Regions from separate parts of the Streptomyces sp. CNT360 genome, predicted to be linked through region 1. Evidence: riboswitches for the same ligand, from Rfam matches in the RefSeq annotation. Region 1 holds a riboswitch; each other region holds the start of a gene.
What was found. Region 1 has a riboswitch for cyclic di-AMP ahead of H297_RS0120730 (M23 family metallopeptidase). Riboswitches for the same ligand answer to the same signal wherever they lie in the genome.
Positions count from the first base shown of each region.

Region 2: it holds a riboswitch for cyclic di-AMP, as region 1 does, so the genes downstream of both, H297_RS0110010 (LysM peptidoglycan-binding domain-containing protein) here and H297_RS0120730 (M23 family metallopeptidase) in region 1, are expected to answer to the same signal.
Region 3: it holds a riboswitch for cyclic di-AMP, as region 1 does, so the genes downstream of both, H297_RS0132490 (M23 family metallopeptidase) here and H297_RS0120730 (M23 family metallopeptidase) in region 1, are expected to answer to the same signal.

Region 1 covers NZ_AUKO01000027.1:105,874-108,129, forward strand. The annotation lists gene H297_RS0120725 (M16 family metallopeptidase) at 1-482, shown strand, start outside; cyclic di-AMP (ydaO/yuaA leader) riboswitch at 709-869, shown strand; gene H297_RS0120730 (M23 family metallopeptidase) at 884-1,708, shown strand; gene H297_RS0120735 (HPr family phosphocarrier protein) at 1,968-2,249, opposite strand.
Region 2 covers NZ_AUKO01000003.1:607,317-609,572, forward strand. The annotation lists gene H297_RS0110005 (DUF2264 domain-containing protein) at 1-39, shown strand, start outside; gene H297_RS0110010 (LysM peptidoglycan-binding domain-containing protein) at 113-934, opposite strand; cyclic di-AMP (ydaO/yuaA leader) riboswitch at 939-1,113, opposite strand; gene H297_RS35590 (MFS transporter) at 1,567-2,256, shown strand, end outside.
Region 3 covers NZ_KE384247.1:138,447-140,702, reverse strand. The annotation lists gene H297_RS0132490 (M23 family metallopeptidase) at 1-997, opposite strand, end outside; cyclic di-AMP (ydaO/yuaA leader) riboswitch at 1,012-1,173, opposite strand; gene H297_RS39790 (PP2C family protein-serine/threonine phosphatase) at 1,334-2,256, opposite strand, start outside.

The DNA of each region.
Region 1 (2,256 bases):
TGCGCGAGGAGAAGGGCTACACCTACGGGGTGCGGGCGTTCGGGCAGGTGCTGCGGTCGGCCGAGGACGGCAGCGGGGCGTCGCTGCTGGCCATCAGCGGCTCGGTCGCCACCGATGTCACAGGTCCGGCGCTGGCCGACCTGTGGAAGGTGCTGCGGGTGCTGGCGGCCGACGGGCTGACCGACGACGAGCGCGACATCGCGGTGCGCAACCTGGTGGGCGTCGCACCGCTGCGCTACGAGACGGCGGCAGCGGTGGCCTCGACGCTGGCGGACCAGGTGGAGCAGTACCTGCCGGACGACTACCAGGCCCGTGTCTACGCCCAGCTCGCCGAGACGGGCACGGTGGAGGCCACGGCGGCCGCGGTCAGCGCACTGCCGGCCGACCGGCTGGTGACGGTGCTGGTCGGTGACGCCTCCCAGATCGCCGAGCCGGTGCGGGAGTTGGGCATCGGCGAGGTCAAGGTCGTCAGCGGTTCCTGACCGCCGCCGGCTCGCCGGCACAGGCGGCGTGACGGTGAGGGAGAAGTGGGGCCCGGAAGGAGGAATCGCTCCTTCCGGGCCCTCCTTGATGTCCGTTTCTGTTGCGGTTGTGGCGAGTTGGAGTGTGGCGAAGATGACAAACCCAGGGATTCGTTTGCCGCTCGGAGTTGACGCCGTTTAGCGTCATTGCCGCCGTCCGTCAGAAGTGACCGCACCCGCGGCCGACGGGCGGTGATCGCCGAATCCCCGAGGGCAACCGCCCGAGGGGGACCGGGGACCCACCTTGTCCCATGGGGTGAATCGGACGGCCTCGACGAGAGGCGGCCCGTAGGAGACCTTCCTGCTCCGAACCCGTCAGCTAACCCGGTAGGCGAGAAGGAAGGAAAGGAGTACGCCTCCCTATGGCGTTCACCCGTGCCACCGGGAAGCACAGGCGCCCGAGCAAGACCCGCAGAGCTTCAGCGGGGGCGGCGGGCATCGCCGGCCTCGCCACCGTGGGTGTCGTGGGTTCCATCGCCTCGCCCGCGTTCGCTGCCGTCGGCGGCGGGCAGAATCAGAACAACCTGCGCCAGAGCCCCGAGCTGCGACAGGCCCTCGCGGCCCCGATCTCGGACACCATCGACGAGCAGGCCTACGACCAGGCTCTCCAGGCGGAGCAGGCCAAGGCCGAGGCCGCCGCCAAGGAGGAGGCCGCCAAGGCCAAGGCAGAGGCCAAGCGGAAGGCCGACGAGGCCAAGCGCAAGGCGGCTGCCGAGAAGGCGAAGAAGGAGCACGAGGCGAAGCAGAAGGCGGCTCGGGCGGCCGAGCGCGCCAAGCTCAACGCGTACGTGCTGCCGGTCGAGGGCTCCTACGTCTCCACGGGCTACAAGCAGGGCGGCGGCATGTGGTCGTCCGGCAGCCACACCGGTATCGACTTCCATGCGGGCATGAACACCCCGGTGCACTCCGTGGCCGCCGGTGAGGTCGTGGAGGCCGGCAACGGCGGTGCCTACGGCAACAACATCGTCATCAAGCACAAGGACGGCACGTACACGCAGTACGGCCACCTCAACTCGATCGGTGTCTCGGTCGGGCAGACCGTCAAGGCGGGTCAGCAGATCGCGCTGTCCGGTTCGACGGGCAACTCCTCCGGTCCGCACCTGCACTTCGAGGCCCGTACCGGTCCCGACTACGGCTCGGACATGGATCCGGTCGCCTACCTTCGCCAGCACGGCCTCAAGGTCTGACGCCTGCACGGGTCGCGGGGGAGCGGGCCACAGGCCCGTGACCCGCGGCCACCTGCTCGGCGAAGACGTGCTTCTCGAAGCGCGTCAACGAGTTCCACACACCACGAGCCCCCGGCCGGACAGCCGGGGGCTCGTGGTGTTGCTGCCTTCTGCACGCCGCGGGCCAAAGCTGCACGGGCGCCGCCGGCGGTGTGCCCGCGAGGGCGGGAACTGCGCGGACGGGCCCGGCAGGGGGACCCACTCGTCGGCCCGAGGCGGTTCAGACGGTTTCCGGGAGCTCTTCCAGACCCTCGGAGACGAGCTTGGCCAGACGGTCGAGGGCCGCCTCGGCGTCCTCCGCCTCGGAGGCGAGCACGATCTCCTCGCCGCCCTCGGCACCCAGGCCGAGCACGCCGAGCATGGAAGCCGCGTTGACGGGGGAGCCCTCGCCCTTCCGGACGGTGACCGGAACGCCGGCGGCCGAGGCGGCACGGACGAAGATGGAGGCGGGGCGGGCGTGCAGCCCCTCGGCCCAGCCGACGGTGACGCGGCGCTCAACCATGGTGTTG
Region 2 (2,256 bases), on a different contig from region 1:
GATCCGCCGGCGGCCGAGGCGGTGGGCGCCGAGGAATGAGCGCCGGGCCCCGCACACGCCGGCTGCCCGCCACCCCCGGGGGGAAGGTGGCGGGCAGCCGGGGCTTCAAGGATCAGTACGGGCCGTTGACGTTGTCGATGGAGCCGTACTGGTCGGCCGCGTAGTTGCAGGCGGCCACGATGTTGGCGACCGGGTCGCGCAGGTCGTTCGCGGTACCCGCGACGTGGAAGGAGTCGAAGGTCGGCTGGATGACCTGGAGCAGACCGATCGAGGGCGTGCCGTTCTGGGCGTTGACGTCCCAGTCGTTGGAGATGTCCGGGTCACCACCGGACTCCCGCATGATGTTGCGGTGGATGCCCTCGTAGCTGCCGGGGATGCCGTGCTCCTTCATCACACCCAGCGCCTCGTTGATCCAGCCGTCCAGGTTGTCCGACTGGGTGGTCTGCACTCCACCGGAGCGCTCGACGGAGGTCTGGCCGGCTTCCTGCGGCTTCTCGCCCTGGCCCCCCTGGTTCCCCTGGTCCTCCTTGGCGCCCTCGGGCGCCTCGGCGGAGCCGGAGGGCAGGGTCAGCTTCTGACCCGGCAGGATCAGGTTCGCGTCGCCGCCGACGGCCTTCCGGTTGGCGTGGTAGACGGCCTTCCAGCCGCCGTCGACATCGTGGTCGGTGGCGATGCGGTACAGGGTGTCGCCGCTCTCGACGGTGTACGACTTCGAGTCGTCGGCCTTCCGCTCGCTCTTCTCCTGCTTCTCCTGGTGGACAGCGGCAGGCGCCTTCGCGTGCGCCGCGGCGGGGGCCGGGGCAGCGTGCGCGCTGCCCGCGGTGAGCAGCGGAGCGGCGATTCCGGCACCGCCGGCTGCGATCACCAGAGAAATACGGGAAAGGCGACGGGAATTGAACGGATTACGCGCGCGGCCCTGAAGGTCACGGAACATGGGGGAATCCTCTCCTGACGCCTACGAGGTGAGCTGTCGGGTTCGGGCTGGAGTTGCCCGGCCATATCCCCGCGCTGAACGGCGTGGTGATACGGCTTCACCCCGAGCCGGACCGCGATGTGCGGCACGGCACTTACCTGGGTCCCCCGCTCCTGCCGAATGGTCGGTGTCTGGTCTGCATTCCACTGGCCCGGGCGGCAGGATTCGGCGTCCCGGTAGTGGATCTCCCGACGGCCGTGGGTGTCGGAAGCGAGGACACGGAAACACAGCGAATTCGTTCGGGACAAGGCGAGGAAGGGGAATTACTAAAAAGCCTAGTATTTGATCAACGAATTCTTCGACGCTGCGCTGTGGATCATTTTCTCAGCGTGAAATCGCCGCGCCGGGACTTTTTCCCGAAGGGGCCCTGGCCGCCGGGGATTTGGCGCTCTTTCCACGGATGACGGCGTGCGGCGCGAGGGGCCCGTGTGATTCCGGCCACGAAGGTCCCAGAAACCGGCCCAAATCACCCATACCGAACCATCACGCCTCTTGACACGACAAGTTGGGCGATGAGTTGACGAGCCGACCGGCCTCGCAACTCGGCGAAAAGCAGTTGCCGCCCCGGGCCGCGGCGAGAAGGATGCCGCCCCGTGCTTCCGGACCTGACCCCGTGGCGCTCGTCACGAGACTTCCGCACACTGTGGACAGCGGGCCTCGTCACGAGCTTCGGCAGCTTCCTCACGTTCGTCGCCCTGCCGCTCCAGCTCAAGGAGCTGACGGACTCCGCGCCGGCGGTGGGTGCGCTGGGCGCGGTCGAGCTGGTGCCGCTGCTCGTGTTCGGACTGTACGGCGGCGCGCTCGCCGACGCCCTCGACAAGCGCACGCTGATCCTCACCAGTGAGGCGGCGCTCGGACTGGTCACCCTCGGCCTGCTGCCCAACAGCCTGCTGCCGCATCCGATGGTGTGGCCGCTGTACGCGGCGGCCGCGCTGTCCAGCGCGCTGACCGGCCTCCAGCGGCCTGCCCTGGACGCGCTCGTACCGCGGATCGTCGCCCACTCCCAGTTGAGCGCCGCCGCCGCGCTCAACTCGCTGCGCCGGCAGCTCGGCGGGGTGGCCGGGCCCGCGCTCGCCGGCCTCCTGATCGCCACCGCGGGCCTGCAACCGGCGTACGCGCTCGACCTGGCCACCTTCGCCCTCTCGTTCGTGCTGGGACTCCGGCTGGCGCCCGCGCCGCCCGGGCACGACGCCGTCGCACCCTCGCTGCGCGGCATCGGGGAGGGCGCCCGCTACGCGTGGAGCCGCAAGGAACTGCTGGGGACCTACCTGGTGGATGTCGTC
Region 3 (2,256 bases), on a different contig from region 1:
TGCCGTTGGGGGCGGCGAAGTCCTGGCCGGTGTGGTCGCTCTGCCACCGGCCGCCGGACTGGCCGAAGCCCGCGCTGAGCTGGTACGAGGCGAGCGGTGCCGTGTAGCCGCGGGCGCGCTCGGCGCGGCGTTCGGCCGCCTTGCGCTTCTCCGCCTCCGCGGCCTCGGCGGCCTCGCGCTGGCGTTCGGCGTGCGCCTCGGCCCGGGCCCTTTCCTCGGCCGCCGCCCGCTTCGCGGCCTGCGCGGCTGCGCTGCTCGCGGCCTCGCGGGCCGCCTCCTCGCGGGCCTGCGCGTCCGCCGCGGAGCGGTGCCGGTCGGCCTGCGCGAGGATGCGGGCCCGCAACGCCTCCCCCGCGTCGGCCGATCCGTCGGCGGCCGGGGAGGCGTCGGTTGCGGATGTGCCGTCCACCGAGTCGGAGCCGTCGGCGGTGTCGGAGCTGTCGGAGCCGTCGGCGAAGAAGCCGCCGACGCCGGGGAGGTCCTCGGCGTCGAGGTCGGGAAGGTCCGAAAGCTGGTCGGCCAGGCCGCGGGCGGTGTCGGTGGCGGAGTCCAGGTCCGGGACGGAGACGGCGCCGGGATCCTTGTCGTGTGCCGTCGCCATGCCGCCCGCGCCGACGGCGGCGATCATGCCGACGCCCAGTACGGCACCGCCGCGCGCCACGCCGCCGGTCCGCTGCCGGGCGACCCGGTGCTTGCCCCGCAGCGGGCGGGTGGCCTCGTCCTCGGAGGGGTTCCACTCCTCCCAGGGCGCTCCCTCATGGGCCGGCTCGCCCCCGGGGATGCGGGGCGGCACGTCCGTACGGACCGTCGCCGCGTTCACGGGGGCCACCGCACGCGCCGGGGCGGCGGGCGTGTGCGAGGGGGCCGGAGCTGGAGCGGGGGCGCCGGCGCCGGGGTGCGGGGAACCGACACCGGGGTACTGCGGGGAGCCGACGCTGGGGAACTGCGGGTCGTACCCGACGACCTCGGGGGCAGTGCCCTGGGACCTGGACGCCACGGCGGGGCGCTCTCCTTTCCTTCCTTCTCGCCTACCGGGTTAGCTGACGGGTTCGGAGCAGGAAGGTCTCCTACGGGCACCCTCGTGCGGGGGCGCCCGATTCACCCCGTCCTCCCCGTCATGCTGACGAGAAGGGGTGGTTCCCCGGTTCCCACGGTGCTGGGCCAGTGAGTCGGTGGTCTCGGCTGGTGCTCCGTATGCGGGATTCGGCGACGGTGCACGGTGCCGCCTTCCGTGGCGGCAGTGACGACCGTGCCCATCGTGCTGTGTTATCGGACGGTAATAGAACAGCACCCGTGTTTCCAAGCCGTTCCGCACAATTGCCCTGCCCCGGAGTCAAGGACGTCGGGGCAGCGACGGTGGCCGGACGGACTCGTGGGCGACGGCCAGCAGCGCCATGTCGTCGACCTGCTCGCCCCCGGTGTGGTCGGCGACGTCGATGAGGACCGTCTCCAACAGCTCCTCGGGGTGTGCGAAGTAGCTGCGGGACAGGCGTGCGGCCGGGTCGTAGAAGACCCTGTCGGCGTTGCGGGCCTCGGAGAGCCCGTCGGTGTACAGGAGGAGCTGTGCGCCGGGTGGGAAGGGCACCTCGTCGGTCTCGTCGGGCCACACCCCCAGCTCCGTCATGCCGAGCGGGAGCGCCGGTTCGGTCGGCTCCAGGAGGGTCGTGCGGCCCCGGTGGAGCAGGACGGGGCCGGGGTGGCCGCGGTTGACGATCCGCACCACGCAGTGGTCCTGACGCAGGGGGATCTCGGCCAGCACCGCTGTCGTGAAGCCCTCGAAGCGTGCTGTACCGAGTTGGCGGCGGCCCTCGCGCTGGAGGGCCCGGTCGAGGCGCCCGGCGACGCCGGAGAGGCTCTCCTCCTGCTCCGCGGCCTCACGGAAGGCGCCCACCACGATGACGACGGCCTCGACGGCGCCGAGACCTTTGCCGCGTACGTCACCGATGAGCAGCCGTACGCCGTACGGGGTCTCCTCCACGGCGTAGAAGTCCCCGCCGACGCGGGTGCCGGCCTGTGCCGCGCGGTACCGGGTCGCGATGGCGAAGTCGGCCACCCGGGTGGGCGGGGTGGGAAGGACCGCGAGCTGCACCGCCTCGGCGACGACCCGCGCCGAGGCCAGCTGTTCGTCGCTGCGCCGCAGCACGTAGTTGACGCCGACGGCGAGCACGGCGACGGTGCCGATGGTGACGGAGCGGGCCTGCGGTTCGATGTCGGGGCCGGTCGCGTCGTGCAGCCAGGTGATCAGCACGACGGCGC